4 regions of the Iodobacter fluviatilis genome follow, and region 2 is predicted to be linked to each of the others. Evidence: predicted binding sites of a transcription regulator. Region 2 holds the regulator's gene; each other region holds the start of a gene.

Region 1 (6,047 bases), 2.0 Mb from region 2:
GTAACTCTTCGACCACGGGTTGTAATAACTTACCCTCTGCATTCAATTGCAGGCGTGGGTGAACCCGATCAAACAGCGGCGTTGCCAGCTGGCGCTCTAACTCTTGTAAAGATTGCGAAACCGCGCCCTTACTTAGACATAGCTCATTGGCGGCCATGCCAAGATTGCCATAACGAGCTATAGCCGCGAAGGTTTTTAGCTGCTGCAGAGTAAGCTTCATATTGTTTTGCTAAACACCTAATTCAAATCATTTAGATATGATAAACAATGGCCGAGCGTTATTCTATTTATATTGTCAGAAGCAAGAAGGCCGTTATGTTTACTCGAACTCGTCAATTACTCGCCGCAGCCCCTACACCAATGGCAGGACTGGCCTTAGGGATTGCTAGCTTAGGGTGGTGTTGGGAAAACGGCGGTGAATTTCATGGTTATGCTCAATTACTTGGAGCTGCCATTGCTGCAGTGTTATTACTGATCTTAGCTTTCAAATTTGCACTGCACCCTCGTTTATTACAGCAAGATTTAGCTCACCCTGTAGTTGGCAGCGTGGTGCCTACCTTTGCAATGGCGACAATGGTGGTTTCCAAGGCGCTGGGCAGCTTTGATGTGAACTTTGCAGAGGGACTTTGGTTATTTGCCGTGGTCTTGCATATGGCGTTTCTGGTGATGTTTATCTGGCACCGCGCCAAAGACTTTGAAATCCATCATATGGTGCCAAGTTGGTTTGTACCGCCAGTGGGCATTATTGTGGCCGATGTGGCTTTCCCCGGTGGGCAGTTTGCAGCGCTTGCTCATGGTTTATTGTGGTTCGGTATTTTCTGCTACGCCGTAATGTTGCCGCTGATGTTGTATCGGCTGATTTTTAGCCATGAAGTTCCAGACGCAGCCAAGCCCACTATTGCTATTTTAGCCGCTCCTGCCAGCCTTTCGCTTGCTGGTTATCTAACGATTACCGCCGAGCCATCATTATTGATTGTGGCTGTGTTATTTGGGATTTCGCTCTTGATGACGGGAATTATCTATCTGGCCTTTTTTAAGCTGCTGGGCCTGCCTTTTTCACCAGGCTATGCCGCATTTACTTTTCCACTGGTGATTGGTTCTACTGCCTTATTTAAGCTTAGCCATTTACTTGGGCAGTGGGAGTTTGCTGCTGAATACGTGGCGCAGGTACAGTGGCTAGCGCAGCTAGAGTTGGGCGTTGCCACGGTGATCGTTGGGTATGTAGCGGTGCGCTATGTGATGTTTTTTATGCAAAAAGGCAATGAAAGCAAAGCGCTGAGACTGGCTTAGAGCGCCAATCTACTGAAGGCTGGCAAGCTATTGCCCTATAAGCTGTTTAGCTAGACGTAAAAAAGGCTGCATATCACTATGCAGCCTTTTTTTGCTTAATTTATTCTGCGGTTTTATCGCTGCCTACTTCTTCAGTAACAGCCGTTACTTCGGTCACGATTGGATCAGCAGTCACTTCAGCTGCTAGGGTAGCAGTCTGTGGTTTTTTGCGATCTTCGATATTTTGTACGAATTTGGCTGCAGCTGTTTTTTCTTCAACAGTCACATCGCCAACTGGCTTGCCATTCAGATCAAAGCGCTTGCCGCCACGAGCTACCGACTTAAGGTAGCGCACTTTGCGACAGTGAGCGGCAATGGCGCGATGCACATGATTGGCACCAAACTGTGGCAGTGCTTTTTCTAGCTCTTTGTGAACACCGATCATTAAAGGTTTAAATTGCTTCATCACCGGATAACGCTGATAAAGTAATTCAATAATCATAATTTGCTGCTGACGGGCAGATTTCTCGCCAATCGCAGATTGAAATGCTTGGGCTAAAGCTGAATTTTGATCGGTCATCATTGGAAAACTAGGGTTGGTATGAACGGGTAGCTTACCTTAACTCTGCGTTTGCATATACCGTACTATCGCAAAGTGTCGTTTATCAGTCCTTAGTAAAATGGCTGCATATTTTTTATTCTCTAGCAAAAAACGGCTAAAAATGATTGTTTCCGCTTAGTAAACTCATTATTTTGGCTATTTTTTGCCTTTTAAGGCCATTTTTCTCGGTTTTGAGCGCTAAGGGTGAAGAGTGCAATATTTGATGGAATGCATCGTTATTTGGCGATTACAGCGCCAGATTGTGGATTAAAACCAAAGAGCAGGCCGTGGCTGAGGCGATACTTATCCGCTGTTTTGGCTCTCTTGCACTAGCCCAGTGCCAATCTACATCAAGATTACTATCTGTAATTATGCTGCTACCGCGTATTACGTGCTCACGTAAACCCGCTTTAAACGCCGCTTCACGTAAAGTCCAAAGCAGATAAAAGCGCTCTTGAGCTTCTGCCTCTTCGGCGTTTACCCAGCTGGCTTCATCTTGATGCAGTGCAAATGTGGCCAATTTGGCGATATTGGCTTTAGGTCGGCAGCTTTCAATATCTAGCCCTACTCGTTCAGTATTGACCGTCACCCCCAAGCTATCCCCACTATGCGAAATACTGGCGTGCAAATGAGCAGCCTTGCTTAAATAGGGGAAAAACTCGCCTTCTTCAATATCTGCCGCTGCGTAATCAACCCCTAAGGCTCGTGTCGCTGCTTGAGCGAGCAGCATGCGGCCAAGAATAAACTGCTGAACGCGGGCGGGTGATTTCATTGTTACTAGCTTGGCTTTGCTACTGGCTGAGAGCGAATCGCTGCTAAGCGAAGGATTAAGTGAGATTTGGGTAAGAATAACTTTGACGTGAAGCATGTGTAAACCAAGGGTAAAGGATGGGGAATGATATACCTTGGTGCGAGTTTGAACTTCTCAAACAATTCAAGGCCGTCATCCTCGAGTGTTTTTATCGGGGATCCAGCAGAGCCTCTGGATTCCCGACACAAACATTCGGGAATGACGAGATAACACTACCCCGCCTTCCCATCCGCTCTTGGCTTTAAATACACCGGCATAAAGCGGCTGCCCCATAGTAGGAAGGCCAGCAATGCGCCCAAGGCTGCGGCGCAGAGCAGGGTGTTTTGCCAAGGCAACACTTCGGCCAGCACACGAGCAATGGCGACGCCATGCAGCAGGCAATAGAGTGTCCAAGCAAGGCGGCTGAGGATCAGTGGCAGGCCAGCGTGGCCCAGACTCACCCTTGTGGCAAAGCCCAGTAGCATCGTGCCAAAAAAGCCGATGCTGATGGCGTGCAGCGGTGCAAATCCCAGAATGGCCGAACCAGCTAGTAGGGCCGCATCTTGTACGGTGTAAAGCAGCATCGCGACCGCCGCCCAGGCAAAGGCAAGATGCAGCATGGCTAAGAGGCGGTTTTGGAGCGAGGCAAATAGACGCCAGCGGTAGCTGGTATAAAGTAGCAGCCCAGCAAATACGGCATCAACAGGCAGGCTGTTGAAATGCGCCAGCTTTAAGGCCCCATGGCCCCAAGACAAGGCAATCATGGCGTTTAACAGCCATAGCGGCCGCCATGCGCTGTAGTTTGGGATGGCGTTGGCAGAGAAAAACGGCAGCATTCTGTGGCTGACGGTTAAATACACCGGCAGCAAAAATCCCCATAAGCCGATTTCTATCATGCTCAGCCAGCCCGTCGTTGCGCCAAACACGGCCCAATACAGCGCCAGAGCTTGTCCTATCCACCCCATAGCAAAGGCCAGTGCAATACGAATGGCGTGGCCGCGATCTGGGGCGCTGCTGGCTAGCACACGGTTTAACCAGACGAGGCAGGCGGCCCCCCAACTAATCCAGTGCAAGGCAATGCCGAGCCTAAGCAGTGGCTGCCAAAATAGCGCGGCAATCAAGAGGGCGCTACCTATGGCATAGGTGATAAAAATCGGCACATAGAGCTTGGCTGGGGGGCTGGCCACTCCCAGCCATTTAGGCCCCGCCGTGTAGATAAAGCCCAGCATAAACAGCGGGAAAAATCCGTACAGCATCAGATAGCCATGCAAAAACATCGGTGCAATACTGCTGGGCATGGTGTTGCCGCTAGCCCTAAGCAGCATTTCGCTGGCCCACCAAGCAAGGCTTGCGATCAGCAATAAAGTGCCGCAAAAAAAGCCAACACGGTGAGGGGCGCTGAGAAAGGTTTTCATAAGGCTTTCTCACTGCTTTGGATGCGTCGGTTTGCCATGTTCTGCCCTATTGCCGCCAGTGTGGGGGCATCGAGTAGCAATTCGGCACTGGGATAAATACGGTTTTCTTCCAGATCCGCATGGGCGGGGTAGCGCTTGGAAAATTCACTGGCTAAAGCCAGAGGTAAGCTGCCACCTTGTCCTGCAGCCAGTGGGATTAGATAGCCGCGTACTTCTTGCCAGAGCAGGCCAAGTGTTTCGTGTTCGGCGCTGGTTGATGCAATGATGGCTTGCAGCTCAGCATCGCCGTATTGGCTAAGTAGCGGGAATAAATCGAGATCTTCATCGTCATGGTGCAGCGGGGCTGCCACGTTGAAATAGCGCAAGATGCCGGTAGCAGCATCTTGTGCCTTGGCATCTACACCCTCTTTAATCAGGTGCTGAGCCAGTTTGAGCGTTAAATCAGCGTACTGGCGCACCCTGTCGTGACAGGCTATCAGCATGGCGATAGGCGTTTCAAAAGTGACCGTTTCGGTAGAAAACAATGACATCTTTCCTCTCCTAATAATTCCCGACTAATTTAGTCGGATTTTACGCAGAAAGACAGTTGCATATTTGACTTAGGGCAATTTTTACCTTTTTTGAGGGCTGGGTGGGCACGGCTTTATCGTACCCACGCGGCCGCATGAACACGTGTGAATAAAAACGTACCCTCCTACATTTTGAATAAAAAATGGGCCGAATCAATCGGCCCATGGTTTTTTACGAGGGGTCTAGCAGCCTGTCGGACTTAGCATCAGTCAGCTGCAAAATCACCTGATCGGCCTATATCCCACCAGATTTTTGACCAATAACTCGTTATTGGCGCTGCAAATTCGGCAAGATCTGGTCTCGACCATGCGATTTTTCGCTTCGACTGTCTAGTCCAACAGACCCTAGTTAAATATCTGCTTCTGCTTCATTACCCCGCGCTTCTAGCCACGCTTTACGGCTGCTGGCTTCGGTTTTGCCCATCAACATATGCATCAGCTCACGCGTATTCAGCGCTACGTCGTCGTTAATGCCAACGCGTAGCATGCGGCGGGTATCGGGATTCATGGTGGTATCGAATAATTGCTCGGCATTCATTTCACCAAGCCCTTTAAAGCGGCTGATGCTCCATGCGTTTTCACGCACTTTTTCAACCCGTAGCTTGTCTAAAATAGCCGTTAGCTCACCCTCATCCAGCGCATAGAATTTACGCGGTGGCTTGGCCTTGCCGCTGCCTGCCACGTCAACGCGGTACAGGGGTGGCTGGGCCACATGGATATGCCCTGCTGCGATCAGCTGCGGAAAATGGCGGTAAAACAGCGTGAGTAGCAGTACCTGAATATGGCTGCCATCCACGTCCGCATCCGACATGATTATAATTTTGCCGTAACGCAGGGCAGATAAATCAGCCTTGCTATCCCCAAGAGTGTGTGGATCCACACCAATGGCAACCGCCATATCGTGCACTTCATTATTGGCAAAAATCTGGTCGCGATCGACTTCCCAAGTGTTGAGTACCTTACCGCGCAGCGGCAGAATAGCTTGGAAATCCTTATCACGGCCTTGCTTGGCCGAGCCACCAGCCGAATCACCCTCAACTAAAAATAACTCGCAGCGCTCTGTTTCATCCGATGCGCAATCGGTCAGTTTGCCGGGCAAGACGGCCACGCCAGAAGATTTTTTCTTCTCTACTTTTTGCGAATTCTTTTGCCGAGCTTGCGCCGCGCGGATGCATAGTTCGGCTAGCTTTTTAGCCAGATCAACGTGTTGATTCAGCCAAATTTCAAACGGCGAGCGCACCACGGTAGAGACCAGCTTTAAGCCATCGCGGCTGGTCAGCTTATCTTTGGTTTGGCCTTGGAATTGAGGGTCTAGAATCTTGGCTGAGAGCACAAAAGAGCAGCGGCCAAATAAGTCTTCTGGCAGCACTTTTACGCCCTTAGGCAGTAGGCTGTGGAACTCG
Region 2 (6,047 bases):
TACACCACCGAATGCCTTGGATAAGGCCGCACTGTCGATGACGCGAAAGCCGACGTCGATCGCTGGCGATATTTTATCTTCGTATTCTACTTCGGCTTCGGCCAGTGCTGATGCACAGTCTACGCACCAATGCACAGGCTTTTGGCCGCGCAGCAGATAACCGTTGGCGTGGACCTTGCCTAAGGTGCGAACGATATCGGCCTCGGTTTTGAAATTCATGGTCAGGTAGGGATTGTTCCAGTCGCCCAGCACACCCAAGCGGATAAAGTCGGCTTTTTGGCGTTCAATCTGGGTGGCGGCATATTCACGGCACAATTCGCGGGTAAACGCAGCGGGTAGGCGAGTTTCTTTTGGATCGAGGCCGTTGGCTTTGCGGTAGTCTTGCACGCGCGCAAAAATACTAGGGTTGGCCGCCAGCGCTGGCTTATCAAATTTAACGATTTTTTCGATTTGATGCTCAATCGGTAAACCGTGACAATCCCAGCCCGGAACATAAGGCGCGTCAAAGCCATCTAAAGTCTTGGCCTTGATGATGATGTCTTTTAAAACTTTATTAACCGCATGACCAATATGAATGTCGCCGTTAGCGTAAGGCGGGCCATCGTGCAGAATAAATTTAGGGCGGTTTTGCTCTTTGGCTTTGGCCCGAATTGCTTGGTATAGCTTGTTGTCTTGCCAGTCTTTTAAAAAGCCCGGTTCGCGCTTGGCCAAATCGCCACGCATAGGAAATGGCGTGTCGAGTAAGTTAACTGGGTATTTATTGGCTGGTTTGTCTGACATGGTTATCTCTCAATTGTTTGTATGTATTTCAAAGTTGTTTTGATGAGCTTATTGGCTTTGCTGTGCGAACCAGTCGCGGGCATTCTGGCAGTCTTTTTCGATTTGCTTCACTAGGGTGGGCAAGTCGATGTATTTTTCTTCATCGCGCAATTTATGCAGGAAGTCTACACGCAGGTGTTGGCGATAAATCTGACGTTTAAAGTCAAATAAATGCGCTTCTAGTTTTGGGTGGGCATCGCCACCATGAATGGTTGGCCTAAAGCCTAAGCTGGCTACCCCTTGATAAGGTTTTTCTAGCCCATGCACTTCAACCACAAAAATGCCAAATAAAGGCGGGCGATTGTGTTTGATTTGAATGTTGGCGGTTGGAAAGCCCAAGGTGCGGCCAATTTTATCACCATCGACTACGCGGCCTGCAATGGAGTAAGGGCGACCTAAATAGCTCATGGCTAAATCCATATCACCCGCTGCCAACGCATTGCGCACCGCGGTAGAAGAAATGCGCGTGCCTTGATCGGCAACGGTGGCCAAGCTACAGGCGCTAAAATCTGGGCTGCCTTGCAGCAGGGCAAAATCACCTGCGCGCTTGGCACCAAAGCAAAAATCATCGCCCACAATGACATGCCGAGCATTTAAGTCTTTTGCTAGGATTTGATCTCTAAAATCCAGTGCGCTTAACGATGAAAATACACGGTTAAATCGCTGCACAATGACATAATCAATATCACGGCTTTTTAGTAGCTCTAACTTTTCGCGCAGGCTGGTGAGGCGAGCCGGCGCGGCATCTGGCGTAAAAAATTCACGTGGGTGCGGCTCAAAAGTGAGTACGCAGGTTTTTAGCCCGTGCTGACGGGCAACCGATTTTAATTCGGACAACATCGCTTCATGGCCCGCGTGCAGACCATCAAAATTACCGATGGTAATTGCCGTAGGGGGGAGATGCGCGTCGGATACGCTTCTGAAAACATGCATGCTTAAGCGCTTGGGCGGACTTTACGAAGCCGTAAATTGTAGCGGCTGGCGGACGTTTTGTCAGTTCGCTTGTGAATATGGCTGATATTTGCTGCGTTTTGCGGTGAATTGAGTGGGTTTTTGCTGGATGCGGGTCGTTTTTTGCCCGTAGGGTGGCGTGTTATTACTGCCCTTTGGGTGCAAATTGCATCAAAAACTGGGCTAGTGTGGCGGCAGGCTCGATATGTGCAGGTAGCTGGAAGGGGGTTTGCTGTGGATGTGCAGCGTGGTGAGTCCGCCCTTGGCTGAAGGCTAGGTATTGCTGGCAGAGTGGATGGATGGCTTGCCATTGAGTTGTTTGTAGTTCTGCTAGTTTACCTAAATCTGCCTTAGGTGATGGCTTGCCATTAGGGAAAATAATTTCCCAGCTTTTAATGATCGGCTGCAGCATGATGTGTTGCAAGAGGGCTAAAAAACTTGCAGCTCCCGGCCCTCCGGCGTGTAGCCAATTTCCCAGCCCAGTGGGGGAGAGGACGTCTAGTAAGGGGGTTGCGTAAGCTAAAGCCGTTGGCTCGCCACTGGCGGCCAACATCCAGCCGAAATGTGCTGCGCATTGAGGCTCGCCCACTAAGGCAAGGTCAATATGTTGCCAGCCTTCTGTTTTGGCCCAGTGAGCGCTGTGTAAATAATGCTCAAAATTGGCGTGGCCTGCGGTAAGGAGTAGCCCCCCAGACGGTAATACGGGGATTTGCGATTGCATGTTAATAGGAAGCAGCATGAGCTGCGGTATTGACAAAATATTTAGCCTGGCTTGCAAAGACTCCAAAATAGCCGCAGGAGCTAAAAAAAGGACTGGGCCAGATGGAGTCATAGGTATAGTGGCTTATTGTTGGCAATTGTTGATTAATTGTTTGAGTGCGGGGGCATCAATGATTTCAATCAGGCGGTTTTGCACCTTAATCAAACCATTTTCTTGGAATTTAGAGAGTGAGCGGCTCACCGTCTCAAGTTTAAGTCCCAAATAACTGCCAATTTCTTCACGGGTCATGCGCAAGTGAAAGCTGCTGGCAGAATAACCACGGATGGCAAATCGCTGGGATAAATTTAGCAAAAACGCAGCAATACGCTCTTCGGCTTTCATATTGCCAAGTAAAAGCATGACGCCATGGTCGCGAACAATTTCGCGGCTCATTAGTTTGTAAAAGTGATGTTGTAAGACAGGGATGCGACGGCTTAATTCTTCCATGTCGGTAAACGGTAACTCACACACTTCACTATCTTCTAAGGCAATAGCATCGCAAGTATGTAAGTCGGCACTGACCGCATCCATGCCCATTAGCTCGCCTGTCATATGAAACCCAGTCACCTGCTCACGTCCGTCTTCTGAAATAACGCTGGCTTTAAAAAAACCCAGTCGAATCGCAAATAGAGAGCGGAAAGGCTCACCTGCACGGTACAGCGCCTCGCCCCGTTTAATGGGTTTGGCTTGCGTGATCAGCGTGTCCAGTTCGTGCATCTCATCGGCAGAAAGCCCAATAGGTAGGCATAGTTCCCGCAAGCTACAGTTCACACAGCTTTGGCGAAGATGTTTAAGGCCTAGGTCGCGGACTGGAATGTGAGGTGTTGTGGTCATGGGATCATTCAATCTATGTACTCGTTATCACCAGTTGCACGTATTTTCTCGCGACTGTGTTGATATCGATCAAGGTTATGGGAAATGAATATGGGCAAGCTGCACACATGCGTTCATAAGGATGAAATATGCTACATCAAAATAATGCCACTGTATTAAAATCGCTTGACTTTGATCGTGATCTAATAAGCCAGCACAGCGGCAAGGGGCCAAGGTATACATCCTACCCCACTGCGGACCGATTTGTTGCAATGGATGCTCAAAGCTATGAGAAGAGTGTCGCTAAGCAACAGCCAGGCACAGCCATTAAGCCATTATCCTTGTACTTTCATCTGCCTTTTTGCAATACGATTTGCTATTACTGCGCTTGTAATAAAGTCATTACCAAGGATCAAGAAAAGGCTGATCAATACTTAGATTATCTCCTGAAAGAGATAAAAATACAGGCGGCATTATTAACAAATCGTGGCCGAGTATCGCAATTGCATTTTGGTGGTGGTACGCCCACGTTCTTAAACGATGCACAATTGGTTCGTTTAATGGAAGGAATTCGTAGTCATTTTGATTTAAAGCCCGATGGTGAATTCTCCATAGAAATAGACCCACGTAAAGTGAATGCAGCTACCGTGGCTTTATTGGGTAAAATTGGCTTTAATCGAATGAGTGTGGGGATTCAAGACTTTAATTTAGCCGTTCAGCAGGCGGTTAACCGTGTGCAATCTGAAGAAGAAACACGCATTGTGATTGAGGCAGCCCGTGCTAATGGCTTTAAATCAGTAAGCATCGATTTAATTTACGGTTTGCCGCTGCAAAGCCAAACCACGATGTTTCAAACGATAGAAAGAGTGCTGACCCTCTTGCCTGACCGCATTGCCCTATATAGCTACGCCCATTTACCCGAGCGATTTAAGCCGCAAAGGCGCATTGATGCTGGGCAGTTGCCCTCGGCAGAGGGTAAACTAGATATTTTACAAAGTAGTGTTAATCAGTTACTTGCCGCAGGTTATGTTTACATCGGCATGGATCACTTTGCGTTGCCTAATGATGCACTGGCCATCGCGCAGCGTCGTGGTGCTTTGCATCGTAATTTTCAGGGTTATTCCACGCATGCAGATTGTGATTTAATGGCGTTTGGTGTGTCGGCTATTGGTAAGGTGGGGCGTTGTTATTCACAAAATGCAAAGGATTTAATCTCTTATTATGCTGCTTTAGATCAAAATAACTTGCCGGTTGAGCGCGGCTTAAGCGTAACTCACGATGATTTGTTGCGTGCTGCCGTGATTCAATCATTAATGTGTCAGTTTGAATTGAATTATCAGCCATTGGAATTATCTTACTTTGTTGATTTTAAAAGTTATTTTTCGGAGGAGTTAATCCTGCTTTCGCCATATCAAGCTGATGGTTTAGTTTCTGTGTTAGATGATTCTATTGTGGTTAGCGCTAAGGGGCGTTTTCTAGTTCGCTCTATTGCGATGATATTTGATCGTTATTTACGCCATGCGGCACCTGCGGGGCGATATTCAAAGTTGATATAAATTGCTTGAATTTGATCTTTTGGCCTTGTTTTTGGCTGGACTGTTAGGCGGAGGGCATTGTGTTGGAATGTGTGGTGGGGTGGTGACGGCTTTTAGCCTGCAGCTGCCTGCTGGACGCCGCTGGCATTACCATTTAGGGTTTAATTTAGGGCGCATCCTAGGCTATGTCCTGATTGGCATATTGGTGGGGGGGCTGGGTTCTTTGCCTGTCTTGCTTTCTTTGCAAGGGATTAAAAGCATTCTATTTATTGCTGCGAATTTATTACTGATTTTGCTTGGCGCGTATATGGCAGGATGGTCAGTATTGATCCTGCATTTAGAGAAAGCAGGTCGGCCATTATGGGGTAAAATACAGCCGTTTATGCGGCTGTATTTGCCGGTTAAACGGTGGTTAGACACTTTAATTGTAGGTGCGTTATGGGGCTGGCTGCCCTGTGGTTTGGTCTATACAGCGTCACTTAATGCTTTAGCCAGTGCAAGTCCTTTGCATGGCGGTTTAATTATGCTGGCGTTTGGGCTTGGTACTCTACCTAATTTATTGCTGATGTCGGCCTTTATAGAGCCGTTACGCGCGCTATTGCGCCGTCCTTATTTGCGTTATTTTTTCGGTGGAAGTTTAATTCTTCTTGGCTCTTTCAGAATTGCCCAATATCTATATTGACGATTAAGTGTTTTTGGGTTTTGTTTTACGCTGCGCCAAGCTGCGTATAAAAAATAATTATATATTGCGTTTTTAAAGTTGTTGTTTCTGATTGAAGGAACTTTTAAAAAGATGCCTATCCCTATTTTGGTTGTTGATGATTCTGCTATGGCCAGAAAAATGCTAATAAAAGCCTTACCTACAAATTGGGATGTTGAAATTACGCAAGTATGCAATGGTATTGAAGCACTAGCAGCTTATCGAGCAGGCAAAGCTGATGTGATGTTTTTAGATTTAACCATGCCGCTGCTTGATGGGTACGCCGTATTAGAGGAGTTGCAAAGAGAAGGGCTGAATAGCTATGTAGTCGTGGTTTCTGCTGATATTCAGGTTAAGGCTCGTGAACGTGTTCGGCAATTGGGGGCTGCGGCCTTTGTTCAAAAACCAGTGAAAGCTTCTGATATCGAGATTATTTTGCGCGAATATGGAATCGCTTTATGAACGAAGA
Region 3 (6,047 bases), 350 kb from region 2:
TTTCAAGCAAAATGGCTTGAATAGTGCGGCTGAGATTCATGCTGTTTCGACAGCTAAGTTAAAAGAAATTTTTGGTGCAGATGCGGCGCTTTACATTACGGTCAATAAATACGGCACGACTTATTTAATTATTGATAGCGTGACCGAAGTGACTGCCAATGCGAAATTAGTTGATTTAAAAACCGGCAAATTGTTGTGGGCAGGTGTTGCTTCGGCATCTAGTAGCGAAAGCGGCAATCCTAATGGTGGCGGTATTATTGGTGCCCTTGTAATGGCGGCAATTAAACAAATTGGCAATTCGGTAACGGATGCGGGCCATCCGATTGCAGGCATAGCAAGTCAGCGGCTTTTATCCGCTGGCCATGCAGGTGGGCTTTTATATGGCCCTCGTTCTGTTTCTTATAATAAAGATGCGGTTCATTAAACGAACGAATTGTGTTTGTAGAGTGATTGAGTCATGCCAATGCCAGTCTGTATTATGCGGACTGGCATTTTTTTAAGTTAAAGCGGTGCGTTTTTTGTAATTAGGCATGAGTTGGGAAGTACATTGTTTTTTTAAGGACTTGAAATGTTGAATTTATTTGAACATAAAGCTTGACCCTAAAGTGGCTTCAGGCTGTGTAATGGTCTGAAGCATATCAGGAGTACGCACCGTGTCCAATTGTTGCAACCATTCTTCCCCCGCCAAACCTCGCTACCGCGTTGTTGGCTCGCCTCCACCGCCTTTGCCTCAAGGCGATGGCGCTGGGGTGTTAAGCCGTATTCATATTCAGCAGATGGATTGCCCGACAGAGGAAGGGCTGATTCGTAAAAAGCTGGGGGCGATGGCAGATGTGAGTGGTTTGCAGTTCAATTTGCTGCAACGCGTGCTCACTGTTTCGCATAGCCAAGCGGCCTTGCCTGCAATTCTGGCTGCGATTGCTGAGCTGGGCTTTACGCCGCGTGTGGATGATGGGACGAAAACGGTGGTTGCCGAAGTGGCTAAACCTTGGTGGCCCTTGGCGCTGGCAGGTGTGCTGGCGGTGGGGGCCGAGGTTTGCGATTGGCTGGCGATGCCGGTGTGGTTAACGGCGGTGCTTGCGATTGCGGCGGTGCTGACTTGTGGTCTGACGACTTACAAAAAAGGCTGGATTGCCGTTTCTAACGGCGATTTAAATATCAATGCGCTGATGAGTATTGCGGTGACGGGTGCGTTGTTAATTGGCCAGTGGCCTGAAGCGGCGATGGTGATGGTGTTGTTTACCCTTGCCGAGTTGATCGAGGCCAAATCTTTGGGCCGCGCCCGAAACGCGATTAGCGGCTTATTACAGTTGACCCCAGAGCGCGCCACGGTGCAGCAGGTGGATGGCAGCTGGCAAGAGCAGGCGGCGGCCAATATTGCACTCGGCAGTATTTTGCGGGTAAAGCCTGGCGAGCGGATTGCGCTGGATGGCGAGGTAATCTTGGGGCAATCGTTTATTAATCAGGCGGCGATTACCGGCGAGAGCCTGCCGATAGAAAAGAATATTGGCGACACGGTGTTTGCCAGCACGATTAATGAAACCGGCTCGTTTGAATATCGGGTTACGGCGGTGGCGGGCAACACCATGCTGGCGCGGATTATCCATGTGGTAGAGGCGGCGCAAGGCGTGCGTGCGCCAACCCAGCGTTTTGTGGATCGCTTTTCTAAAATTTATACCCCCGTTGTTTGCGCGCTGGCCTTGGCTGTGGCGGTGATTCCGCCGCTATTCTTGGGGGGCGCGTGGCAGGAATGGATTTATCGTGCGTTGGCGATGCTGGTGATTGCCTGCCCCTGTGCCTTGGTGATTTCTACTCCGGTAACGATTGTCAGCGGCCTTGCCCGTGCGGCGCGGCTGGGTATTTTAATTAAGGGTGGTACTTATCTAGAAGAAGGGCGCAAGCTAAAAAGCCTAGCGCTGGATAAAACCGGCACGCTCACTTTTGGTAAGCCGGTGCAGACCGATATGGTGGCCTTGGCGGATGTGTCGTCCGATGTTTGCCAGCGTATCGCCGCCAGCCTTGGTGCGCGCTCGGATCACCCTGTTTCTAAAGCGATTGCGGCTCAGATCAATGATTATCTTGAAGTCAGTGATGTGAAAGCGCTGTTGGGACGCGGCATCAGCGGGCAGATTGAGGGCATCTCTTATGCAATGGGTAATCATCGCCTGATCGAAGAGCTGGGCCTTTGCTCGCTCGCGCTGGAAGAAAAGCTGCAAGTGCTGGAAATGCAGGGCAAATCGGTGGTGGTATTGGCCTCTGATCGCGTACTGGCGCTGTTTGCCGTGGCCGATACCGTGCGGCCAAGTAGCCGCGAAGCAATTGCCCAGCTGCAAGCCTTAGGCGTGGAAACAATTGTATTGTCAGGAGATAACGAGCACACCGTGGCGGCGATTGCTAGCGATCTGGGTATCGCCCAAGCGCACGGCAATTTACTACCAGAAGACAAGCTGCGCCTTGTGGAAGGCATGGCCGCATCGTCCGGCATGGTCGGGGACGGCATCAACGATGCACCGGCCTTAGCTCGCGCCGATATTGGCTTTGCCATGGGCGCGGCAGGCACAGACACCGCCATCGAAACCGCCGACGTGGCGCTGATGGACGACGATCTACGCAAAATCCCCGAATTTATCCGCCTGTCTAGTGCCACGCATCGCATCTTGGTGCAAAACATCACGCTGGCGCTGTTAGTGAAAGCGGTGTTTCTAGCGCTCACCTTAGCTGGCCACGGCACGTTATGGATGGCGGTCTTTGCCGATATGGGGGTGAGTTTGTTGGTGGTATTGAATGGTTTGAGGTTGTTGAGGGGGTGAGGGCTTGATGTTACGTTGAGGTCGTTTTTTTAGTGCCTTCGGCACGTTAATTTAGGTGCGGTGTCCCGCGCTTGTGTGGCCAAAAAACGAAGCCAAGCCACAACACCAATAACACGAAGACCCCTTCGCTGCTGACAATCGAGTCGGCGGCGGACGGGATCAGCTCGTTCCTCGCTCCCAAGCGATCCCCCGCCCCGCTTGTTCCTCGCTACGGCGTGTTTCAAGGGGAAATTTAAGCCCCGTGCAACTAGCCGCGATATAAATCCTTATTGCTGGGCATTACAAACACTCAAAACCTGCAAAACAACTTAATTCAAGCTTTGTTTTTCTCCGTGTAACTCCGTGTTCTCGGTACCCTCCGTGGCTCAAGATTTGGATTTTTCTCGCATAGTCTTACACCGCCTCCATTCTGCCATTCATTAAATAATCAATCAGCTCACGCACAGGGCGAATGGCTTCTCCAAATGGGAGAGAGCCATTACCTCTGAAAAACAAGCCTTTATCGACTTCGCCGTGCATGGCGGAGGCCAGTTTGAGATCGATGCAAAATTGGCCGACTTTATTCAGGCCATCACGCAGGCCGCAGTGGCTAAGGCAATCCATGCGCTGGGTGCAGCGGCGTGGATCGGCCTTGGCGAGCGCTTGCAAATGACTTTCGCGGCGTAAGTATTGCTTCAGCCAAGGTGTGGCAACGGCGCGGGCGGGTAGGCCGGCTACGCTAACAAACTCGGCCAGATCGCTGGCTTTGGCGTTGATTAAGGTTTGTTTGAAGTTAATATGCGCATCGCCTTCTTCGCAGACGGCAAAGGCAGTGCCGAGTTGCACTGCATCGGCCCCGTTGCTAAGCCAGCGACTGACTTTTTCATGGCTATCTATGCCTCCCGCCACGATCAATTTAGGCGCGTCGCGGCCTAAGCCCAGTTCGGCAAATAGGGCGTGGCAATCGGCCAGCACTTTAGCAAAATCGAAACGTGCATCGTGTATATCGCTGATGCGCGCCGCGCCCAAGTGGCCGCCGGCGTGGCCGGGGTGCTCGATTACAATCGCGTCAGCTCGGCGGCCTTTTTTTAGCCATTTTTTTAAAATAATCGCCACACCGCGTGCATCAGACAAAATCGGGATGAGTGCCACTTTAGGGTAATCGGCAGTCATTTCTGGGAGATCAATTGGCAAGCCAGCGCCCATGACAATGGCGTTTGCGCCGCTTTCGCAGGCTTGCTTTACCAGAGCCACATGATCTCGCACCGCTTTCATTACATTGACAGCAATCATACCGCAGCCATTGGCGATCTCTTTTGCAGCGCAAATCTCGCGGTCTAGTGCCGTTAGGTTTGCTTTGTCGATTAAATTTGCATCTAGGCAGCGGTGCGTTTGGGCCATTAAATCGGGGTGATGCTGGCGTAAATCCACGCTGGCAATGGTGCCCACGGCATTTTCTTTTGCCACTGCACCCGCTAATTTATGTGCCGAAATGCCGACACCCATGCCGCCCTGCACGATGGGGAGTAATTCTCGCCCAGCAAGCTTTAGTGAGTTGAAGCTCATTTTCTTCTGTTTATCCTTACGAAGTATTCAACAGAGTAGGCGTAGTAGGCTTAAAGGGTATTGCTTAGCGTCAATGCTCGGGCGCTTAGTAAGGAAATGCTGGGCTGCATAATGAATAAAGGTGGCAATCTTCACGTATTCCATTATGATTGCTGTTGATGTTTGTAAGTTTAACCGTCTGGGGAGCATGCAATGTCTGAAGAAGTCGCGGCAACAGGAGGCTCGCAAGATGCCTTTTTGGAAGAAAAAGCGTTTGAATCGCGTTTTGTTTTTATTATCGGCACCATTAACGATGTATTGGCTAAAGACACTGCTAGGCGCTTAATTGCGCTGGCAACAGAATCCGCCAAGCCGATTAATATCCTGATTTCATCGCCTGGCGGCCATGTGGAATCGGGCGATGTAATTCACGACATCATCAAATTTATTCGTGCGCCGGTGAATATGATAGGCAGCGGCTGGGTGGCCAGCGCAGGAGCACATATATTCCTTTCTGTGCCAAAAGAGCGAAGGGTATGCCTGCCAAATACGCGTTTTTTGATTCATCAACCCAGCGGCGGCATGGGTGGGTCGGCATCCGATGTGGAAATCCAAGTTAAAGAAATCATCCGTATGAGGGAGCGAATTGCGGCGGTGATTGCTAAAGAAACCGGGCAAAGCCTAGAAAAAGTACTGAATGATATTGAGCGTGATTACTGGATGAACCCGCAGGAGGCCATTGAATACGGCCTTGTTTCGCGCGTGATTCAAAGCTACGCTGATTTGGAATAAACGTAAGTTTGCCATCAACAGCTCTCAGTAGCTCACTGAGGGCTGTTCTTTTATGCATGGGCAGGAAAATTAATCTGGCTAAACGCTGGGCAGTTTTGCAAGGATTGTTGCAGCGCTGTTTGTGATCTGCGGCAGGTTACGAGATGTATTTGGTTAGCGAATTCCTTGAGCGATTAAATCCTCGTATTGTGGAGTGCAAAGCTCAGTTGGTGGCGTATGCAGATTTACAACAAACAGACTTAATGAGCCACTTTTTTGTGCATGACGATTGGCAGGGCAATGGCTTGGGTAAAGCCCTACTAAGGCATGTGGAAGATCTCAAGCCATGTCTAGTCGATAAAACAGCCCCATTTCCTGCACAATTTTGAACTGTCCCTTAATATGCATGCGCTCAGTGCTGACTTTAATCGGCTGGGGGCTATTCACCAATACCATGGCTTCGCTACCACCAGGCATACAGCTGGCGCAGGTAGGTGGTTTAGCCGATAAAATAAAGCGCCGCACACTACTCCCTGCCTGCAGCGGAAACATATACCCCGCCAAGCTGATGTCTGTTTGATCCAATGCTTTAATGCGAGGGTCAAATGTTGTTTCAGCTTCCCCCAATAAGCCAGGGCTGATTTTAATCTTAGCCAGCAATTGCCAGCTGGTAAGCGGCTCATCAGCATTAGAGGCTAAAGAGCCGATCAGCCCAGTAAGAGTGAGTAAGGCGGCAAGGGGGAGGATCACTTTGCGAATTTGCATTGAGCAGCCTCTTACTTTAAAGCGTCCAAAATAGCCTGCGTATTATGGCTAAACATGGCCAGCCAGCTGGGCGCTTTTTTTGATAAAGCATCGGTATAGAGAGGTGGGCCAACTTTGGCTTGGGTTTCGCTGGCAATTTGTGCAATCAGCTTTGGATTGCTGATGTTTTCTGCAAAC
Region 4 (6,047 bases), 550 kb from region 2:
GCGAGATTGACGGTGCAAACCGGCTGCGTAAGCAAGATCTGGTTTTTGCCATATTAAAAACAAAAGCCAAGAAAGGCGAAAACATTTATGGCGATGGAACGCTAGAAGTGTTGCCTGATGGTTTTGGATTCTTGCGAAGCCCCGATACCTCGTATTTGGCTGGCCCTGACGATATTTACGTTAGCCCCAGTCAAATTCGCCGCTTTAACCTGCATACTGGTGACACCATCGATGGCGAAATTCGAACGCCTAAGGATGGTGAGCGCTATTTTGCTCTAGTTAAAGTTGATAAAGTAAATGGTGAATCGCCTGAAAATGCTAAGCATAAAATCTTATTTGAAAACTTAACGCCGTTATTTCCAAATAAGCGCTTGCATCTTGAGCGCGATATCCGCGCCGAAGAAAACGTCACCGGCCGCATCATTGATTTGATCGCACCTATCGGTAAAGGGCAGCGCGCACTCTTAGTTGCACCGCCAAAAACCGGTAAAACCGTGATGTTGCAGCATATTGCTCACGCTATTAGTGCCAATCACCCAGAAGTCATGCTGATTGTGCTCTTGATTGATGAGCGCCCTGAAGAAGTAACCGAAATGCAGCGCTCAGTGAAGGGTGAAGTGGTTTCTTCCACCTTTGATGAGCCAGCAACTCGCCACGTACAAGTGGCTGAGATGGTTATCGAAAAGGCCAAGCGCCTTGTTGAGCACAAAAAAGACGTGGTGATTCTGCTGGATTCGATTACCCGTCTGGCTCGCGCCTACAATACCGTAGTGCCCGCTTCTGGCAAGGTATTAACGGGGGGTGTGGATGCAAATGCATTGCAGCGTCCTAAGCGCTTCTTTGGCGCGGCACGTAATATTGAAGAGGGCGGTAGTTTAACGATTATTGCCACGGCGCTGATCGATACCGGCAGCCGTATGGATGATGTGATTTATGAAGAATTCAAGGGTACGGGTAATAATGAAATCCACCTTGATCGTCGTATGGCAGAAAAACGCACTTATCCAGCGCTCAATGTAAATCGCTCCGGTACACGTCGTGAAGAATTGCTGATTCAGCAAGATCAATTGCAAAAGATTTGGGTGTTGCGCAAATTACTTTATCCAATGGATGATTTGGATGCGATGGAATTCTTATTAGATAAAATCAAAGGCACCAAAAATAATATGGATTTCTTTGATTCGATGCGTCGATAATTACAAAAGCGCAGCTTGTTCAAATTGCGCTTTTGTGCGATCATCTCGTTTTTATGGCTAGTGTTGGCACAACCCCAGCACGCTAACAAGGGAAGTAAAATGAAAGACGGCATTCATCCAGAATATAAAGAAGTGGTATTTCACGACACAGCTGCTGATTTCAAATTTATCAGCCGTTCTACTCTGACTGCTAAACAAACTATTGTTTGGACAGACGGTAAAGAGTACCCGCTGGTTAAGTTGGATATCTCTTCAGAATCACATCCGTTCTACACTGGCAAGCAAAAGATTGTGGACACTGCCGGTCGTATCGACAAGTTCCGTCAGAAATACAGCATGTACGGCAGCAAGGAATAATTGTTCCTGCGCAGTATCTGAAAAAGGCAGCCGCAAGCTGCCTTTTTTGCATTTAAAAATTAGTTTTTAAAAATCCGGTAAAAACAACCGGGCTACCTTGGGCCTTGGGTAAACACCATGCTGACTTATATTCCTCCTGCAGAGCGGGAACCCCTGTCTGTTGGGGCAGAAAAGCCTTGGCTACTCCTGCTTCTGTGTCTGGTTTGGCTTGTACCAGGCTTGATCGGTCATGATCCTTGGAAGCCAGATGAAGTTGAAACTGCTGCAGTTATTCAGCGCTTTATGCAGGGTGCTTATTGGTCTATCCCACAATATGCAGGCCAGCCTTATTTAGAAAGCGCTCCCTTGTATTATTGGGCTGCTGCTTTGTTTGCTTGGCCTTTACAAAAACTAGGAATGGCCGTGCATGATGCCGCCCGTTTAACGACGGGTATTTGGATGGCGCTAGCACTTTGGGGCTTGGGCTTGGCTGGGCGTGAGCTATATGGCCGCCGTTATGGCCGTGTTGCTGTAATCACCATGATTGGTTGTATTGGTTTGATTATTTGGGGGCATCATCTATCACCTCAGATTTTGGTCTTGGCAGGTTTTTCTTGGCACGCATATGGGCTCGCCTATGCACTACGCCAGCCGCTAAAGGCTGGGTTTATTCTAGGGCTGGCATGGTTGCTATTATTGCTAGGGGGAAATTGGGCTGAATTTATCTTGGCATTAAGCTCAGCCTTGCTTTTATTTCTATTTAAGCCTTGGCGAAGTACTTCTTATGCAGTGAGTATTCTTTGCGCTTTAGTGATTGCTGTTCCGCTAAGTGCAATTTGGCCCATTGATCTTTATCAGCATGCGCGGCCTGTATTTGATTTGTGGCTTGGGAAATATGCTTTAGGCCCATTTGGTGGCTTATCTGATTTCAAAGCATTTCATGCGTTTGGTTTTTTCTTTTCTATTGTGCTTTGGTTTGCATGGCCAGCATTGCCTTTGGCCGTGTGGGGGATATGGGCGAATCGTCATCAGCTAAACCAGCCTAAGATGCTGTTGCCAAGTGTGTTGCTGCTTATGCACGTGCTTTGGTTTGTGATAGCGGGGGACGCGCGTGAATCGCATGCTTTGATCGTGTTATTGCCACTCTCTATCTTGGCTGCTAGTGGAGTGGATGATTTACGCCGTGGTGCAGCTCAAGCCCTGAACTGGTTTGGTTTAATGACTTTTGGCCTCTTTGCAGGTCTGCTGTGGCTGGGGTGGCTTGCCGTGCATACCGGCATACCAACGGGTATGGCTAGAGCGCTGAAGGAGGCAAGCCCTGCTTATCAAGTACAATGGAGCTGGCTAGGCATCGTATTTGCGCTTTGCTTGACCGGGATTTGGTGTGTTGTGATTTCGCGCAAACGCCCACCAGGGCGCTTAGCGGTTACCAATTGGGCTTGTGGCGTAACCTTGATTTGGGGGGTGTTAATTAGCCTCTGGCAGCCATGGTTAGACGCATCAAAAAGCTATCGAGCCGTATCTTATTCTTTGCGAGATGCCATGCGAGGGCAAACCTCATGCATTGATGGGCGCAATATTCCATCTGCACCACTGGCTTCTTTTGAGTATTTTGCAGGGATTACCCTTGCACAGGGAAGTAAGGCTGAAGCATGCCATTTGAAAATGACGCTGGGTGGGGAGTCTTTTGGTAGTGCAGTGGTATGGCGTGGCAACCGCGCGGGCGAACATAAAGAGTCGTTTGCATTGATTGAGGTTCAGCCGTAAAAAAGATCGTTTACTTTATGTAAGCGATCCTTGTTTTAATCATGCTGCATGAGCGACAGGTGATTTTATTTTATATTTAAGTGAGTCGTTTTTTTAGTCGCATTAGCCGCAGTATCTTCTATCACCTTGCGGCGCACATAGAAAAATATATACACAGCCATGCTTAAAACAAACAAGATAGTAAATAGACTCAATAAACCAATGTCAGAAGTAAACAGCGCTTGTAGTGGTGTGTTTTCCATCTTGATCTCCTTGCTTTTATATAGACCTAATATAAAAGAAGAATGGGGGATGAGGATTTGATTTGTATCAAGGTATGTAGGTGTATTGCGTAAATACGTGGTATTTATAAATTTTACCTGATTATGCCCCTTGCTCAAATAAGACCATGTAGTTCATGTAAATGTCGGGTCATTCTATTTCTATTCGCAGTTGGCTTCTGTTCTAAGTCAGAGATCTTCTGCACGATCTGATTCAATCACTTTCAGCCAAGACACCCACATTGTCCTTTAGTTTGTTCACCCCATATCGTGAAAAGCAGCGATACAAGCCAGCCCGAGAAGCATGAGGGTTGATGAATTCCTGGGTATTGACCAGCATGTCATCCAGGGGCAGTAAGAGCAGTCGACGCAATTCAACGACGATGATTTCTTGCGCAGGTGTCAGCGTGGTGTGCAAAGTATGCGGGCGATGTGAGCGATCCTGCGTTTCGGTACGCGATTTCCACTTCCTAGCCGTTGCCTTAGCAGCCTGTCGGACTTAAGACTGATCTACTACGGAAAAGCCGGATTTGGCCATATTTCACGCATTTTCTCGTTGAATAGCCAGCTATTCGCCTCAAAAACCCGCGAAATCAGTCTCAAGCCGGTCTTTCCCTCGCTACGATCGCTTAAGTCCGACAGGTTGCTAGGGTCTATTGACGTTTCATTCACGGCTGCGTTTGGCCCAGCTTTGGGGCTAAACCCGAAGGGCTGAGCCGGAAAATGGCCATTCACTGCGTTATGCTTCTCAACAATAACCCGTTATTGCCTTCGTCACATACCTTGTGTCTGGCCGTTTTCCGACTCAGCGCAATGGCGAATGAAACGTCAACAGGCCCTAGCTTTCTTATCTATTTTCTTCATGATGTAAATAGATGAATTATGCTTTAAACCCATATTTACTTATTCTACCGCCCTAATTTTAAGTAATTAGTCGCGGAAATTTTGGTATTGCAGTGGGAAGTCAGTAATTGATTTTCTCATAAGAGCAATAACTTCTTGCAAAATATCACGCTTGGCACCCGTTACGCGTACTGCGTCACCTTGAATGGCGGTTTGAACTTTTAATTTTTCATCTTTAATCAATTTAATGATTTTTTTAGCTAAATCTTGATCAATGCCTGCTTTAATCTTCATTTCCATTTTTACTTTATTGCCAGATATTTTTTGCACATCGCCACTTTCAAGGCGTTTGCTACTATCGGCTTCTTTTTTTTCTAGCGCTGGAAATAAGATATCTTTAATTTGATCAAGCTGAGCATTGGAATCACCGTGTAAAGTGATTGTCTCGTCTTTTTCGTTTAACTCGACCTTGGCGCTGGTGCCTTTAAAATCAAAGCGATTATTGATCACACGATCAACTGCATCGATGGCGTTTTTGAGGGCAACCATATCGAGTTCGGAGCTAATATCGAAAGAAGGCATATTGCTTCCCTTTAAAGTAAATAGTTAATAAATATAATTAAGAAAAATGACAAACATAATGCAGTGTTTCTAGTGTTTCAATTACAAAGCTGGAGTTCGCTGGCACATTAAAGCTTTGGCCGGCAGTATAGGCGGTGCTATTTGCTTCTCCTGCCAGTTTAACTTGGCAGTGACCAGCAACAACTTCCATTATTTCTGCCGCAGCGGTATTAAAAACCAGCTTGGATGGCAGAATCACGCCAATGGTTTTTTTCTCACCACTGGCTAAAATAAGGGTGTGAGAAACACATAGGCCATCAAAGTAAACATTGCCCTGCTTCAGAACAGATACATTATCAAATTGAGACATTATAACTCCATTACTTTTGAATGATTTCAGTCAGTACTGTTTTAACAATAAACCCGAATACGCCAAAGCCTAGTGTAAAAAATAAAACCAGCGAGCCATACTTGCCGGCTTTAGAATCTGCAGCCAAGCGGTAGATAATAAAGCCCATATAGATAATGAGGGCGGTACAAAGGATGGACACTGATAATGTGGTGAATGTTTCCTCCGATATGTTTTTCAGCGCCTCTAGCATGCTGGTTTCCTTTTACGCACAAAGCCGGCAGCTGCCGGCTTTGTTTATTTATTGACGATTAGGTGTAACTTGCGAATTTAATTACGTAACTTCGCGGCAATTCGCATACGTAATGCATTCAGTTTAATAAAGCCTGCAGCATCTGCTTGATTATAAGCACCGCCATCATCTTCAAAGGTGGCAATATTGGCATCAAACAGCGATTCTTTAGAATCACGGCCCACTACAATTACATTGCCTTTATAGAGTTTGAGCCGAACCCAACCATTAACATGAGCTTGGCTGGCATCAATCATGGTTTGCAGCATCAGGCGCTCTGGTGCCCACCAGTAACCGTTATAAATGAGGCTGGCGTATTTTGGCATCAGCTCATCTTTGAGGTGAGCCACTTCGCGGTCTAGGCAGATGGATTCAATGGCGCGGTGTGCCTTGAGCATAATCGTGCCGCCAGGGGTTTCGTAACAGCCACGGCTTTTCATACC

Evidence for each region. The regulator FNR, encoded in region 2, switches genes on or off when oxygen is low (the NO sensors DNR and NnrR bind a similar motif). The targets are predictions, from matches to a motif close to TTGATNNNNATCAA.
Region 1: C1H71_RS08565 (hemerythrin domain-containing protein) is a predicted target of FNR. The motif match lies at 4,670-4,683, and genes of this name have one in related genera.
Region 3: C1H71_RS18865 (NAD(P)H-dependent flavin oxidoreductase) is a predicted target of FNR. The motif match lies at 4,416-4,429, and genes of this name have one in related genera.
Region 4: C1H71_RS14830 (DUF3149 domain-containing protein) is a predicted target of FNR. The motif match lies at 3,599-3,612, and genes of this name have one in related genera.

Annotation. Positions count from the first base shown of each region.
Region 1 is NZ_CP025781.1:1,909,233-1,915,279, reverse strand. Features, by position in the region: gene C1H71_RS08590 (LysR substrate-binding domain-containing protein) at 1-220, opposite strand, end outside; gene C1H71_RS08585 (TDT family transporter) at 316-1,290, shown strand; gene C1H71_RS08580 (ProQ/FINO family protein) at 1,391-1,852, opposite strand; gene C1H71_RS08575 (4'-phosphopantetheinyl transferase family protein) at 2,118-2,738, opposite strand; gene C1H71_RS08570 (NnrS family protein) at 2,894-4,075, opposite strand; gene C1H71_RS08565 (hemerythrin domain-containing protein) at 4,072-4,605, opposite strand; gene parE (DNA topoisomerase IV subunit B) at 4,994-6,047, opposite strand, start outside.
Region 2 is NZ_CP025781.1:3,893,642-3,899,688, forward strand. Features, by position in the region: gene ileS (isoleucine--tRNA ligase) at 1-780, opposite strand, end outside; gene C1H71_RS17310 (bifunctional riboflavin kinase/FAD synthetase) at 829-1,752, opposite strand; gene C1H71_RS17315 (hypothetical protein) at 1,916-2,509, opposite strand; gene fnr (fumarate/nitrate reduction transcriptional regulator Fnr) at 2,615-3,364, opposite strand; gene hemN (oxygen-independent coproporphyrinogen III oxidase) at 3,493-4,899, shown strand; gene C1H71_RS17330 (sulfite exporter TauE/SafE family protein) at 4,931-5,560, shown strand; gene C1H71_RS17335 (response regulator) at 5,672-6,040, shown strand; gene C1H71_RS17340 (chemotaxis protein CheC) at 6,037-6,047, shown strand, end outside.
Region 3 is NZ_CP025781.1:4,241,793-4,247,839, reverse strand. Features, by position in the region: gene C1H71_RS18875 (DUF799 domain-containing protein) at 1-424, shown strand, start outside; gene C1H71_RS18870 (heavy metal translocating P-type ATPase) at 654-2,810, shown strand; gene C1H71_RS18865 (NAD(P)H-dependent flavin oxidoreductase) at 3,204-4,355, opposite strand; gene C1H71_RS18860 (ATP-dependent Clp protease proteolytic subunit) at 4,548-5,126, shown strand; gene C1H71_RS22070 (GNAT family N-acetyltransferase) at 5,270-5,494, shown strand; gene C1H71_RS18850 (DUF3299 domain-containing protein) at 5,445-5,870, opposite strand; gene C1H71_RS18845 (metal ABC transporter solute-binding protein, Zn/Mn family) at 5,882-6,047, opposite strand, start outside.
Region 4 is NZ_CP025781.1:3,342,611-3,348,657, forward strand. Features, by position in the region: gene rho (transcription termination factor Rho) at 1-1,196, shown strand, start outside; gene C1H71_RS14820 (type B 50S ribosomal protein L31) at 1,296-1,553, shown strand; gene C1H71_RS14825 (ArnT family glycosyltransferase) at 1,671-3,299, shown strand; gene C1H71_RS14830 (DUF3149 domain-containing protein) at 3,365-3,541, opposite strand; partial or broken gene C1H71_RS21545 (IS481 family transposase) at 3,810-4,037, opposite strand; gene C1H71_RS14835 (YajQ family cyclic di-GMP-binding protein) at 4,490-4,984, opposite strand; gene ppnP (pyrimidine/purine nucleoside phosphorylase) at 5,022-5,333, opposite strand; gene C1H71_RS14845 (DUF2788 domain-containing protein) at 5,344-5,565, opposite strand; gene C1H71_RS14850 (argininosuccinate synthase) at 5,643-6,047, opposite strand, start outside.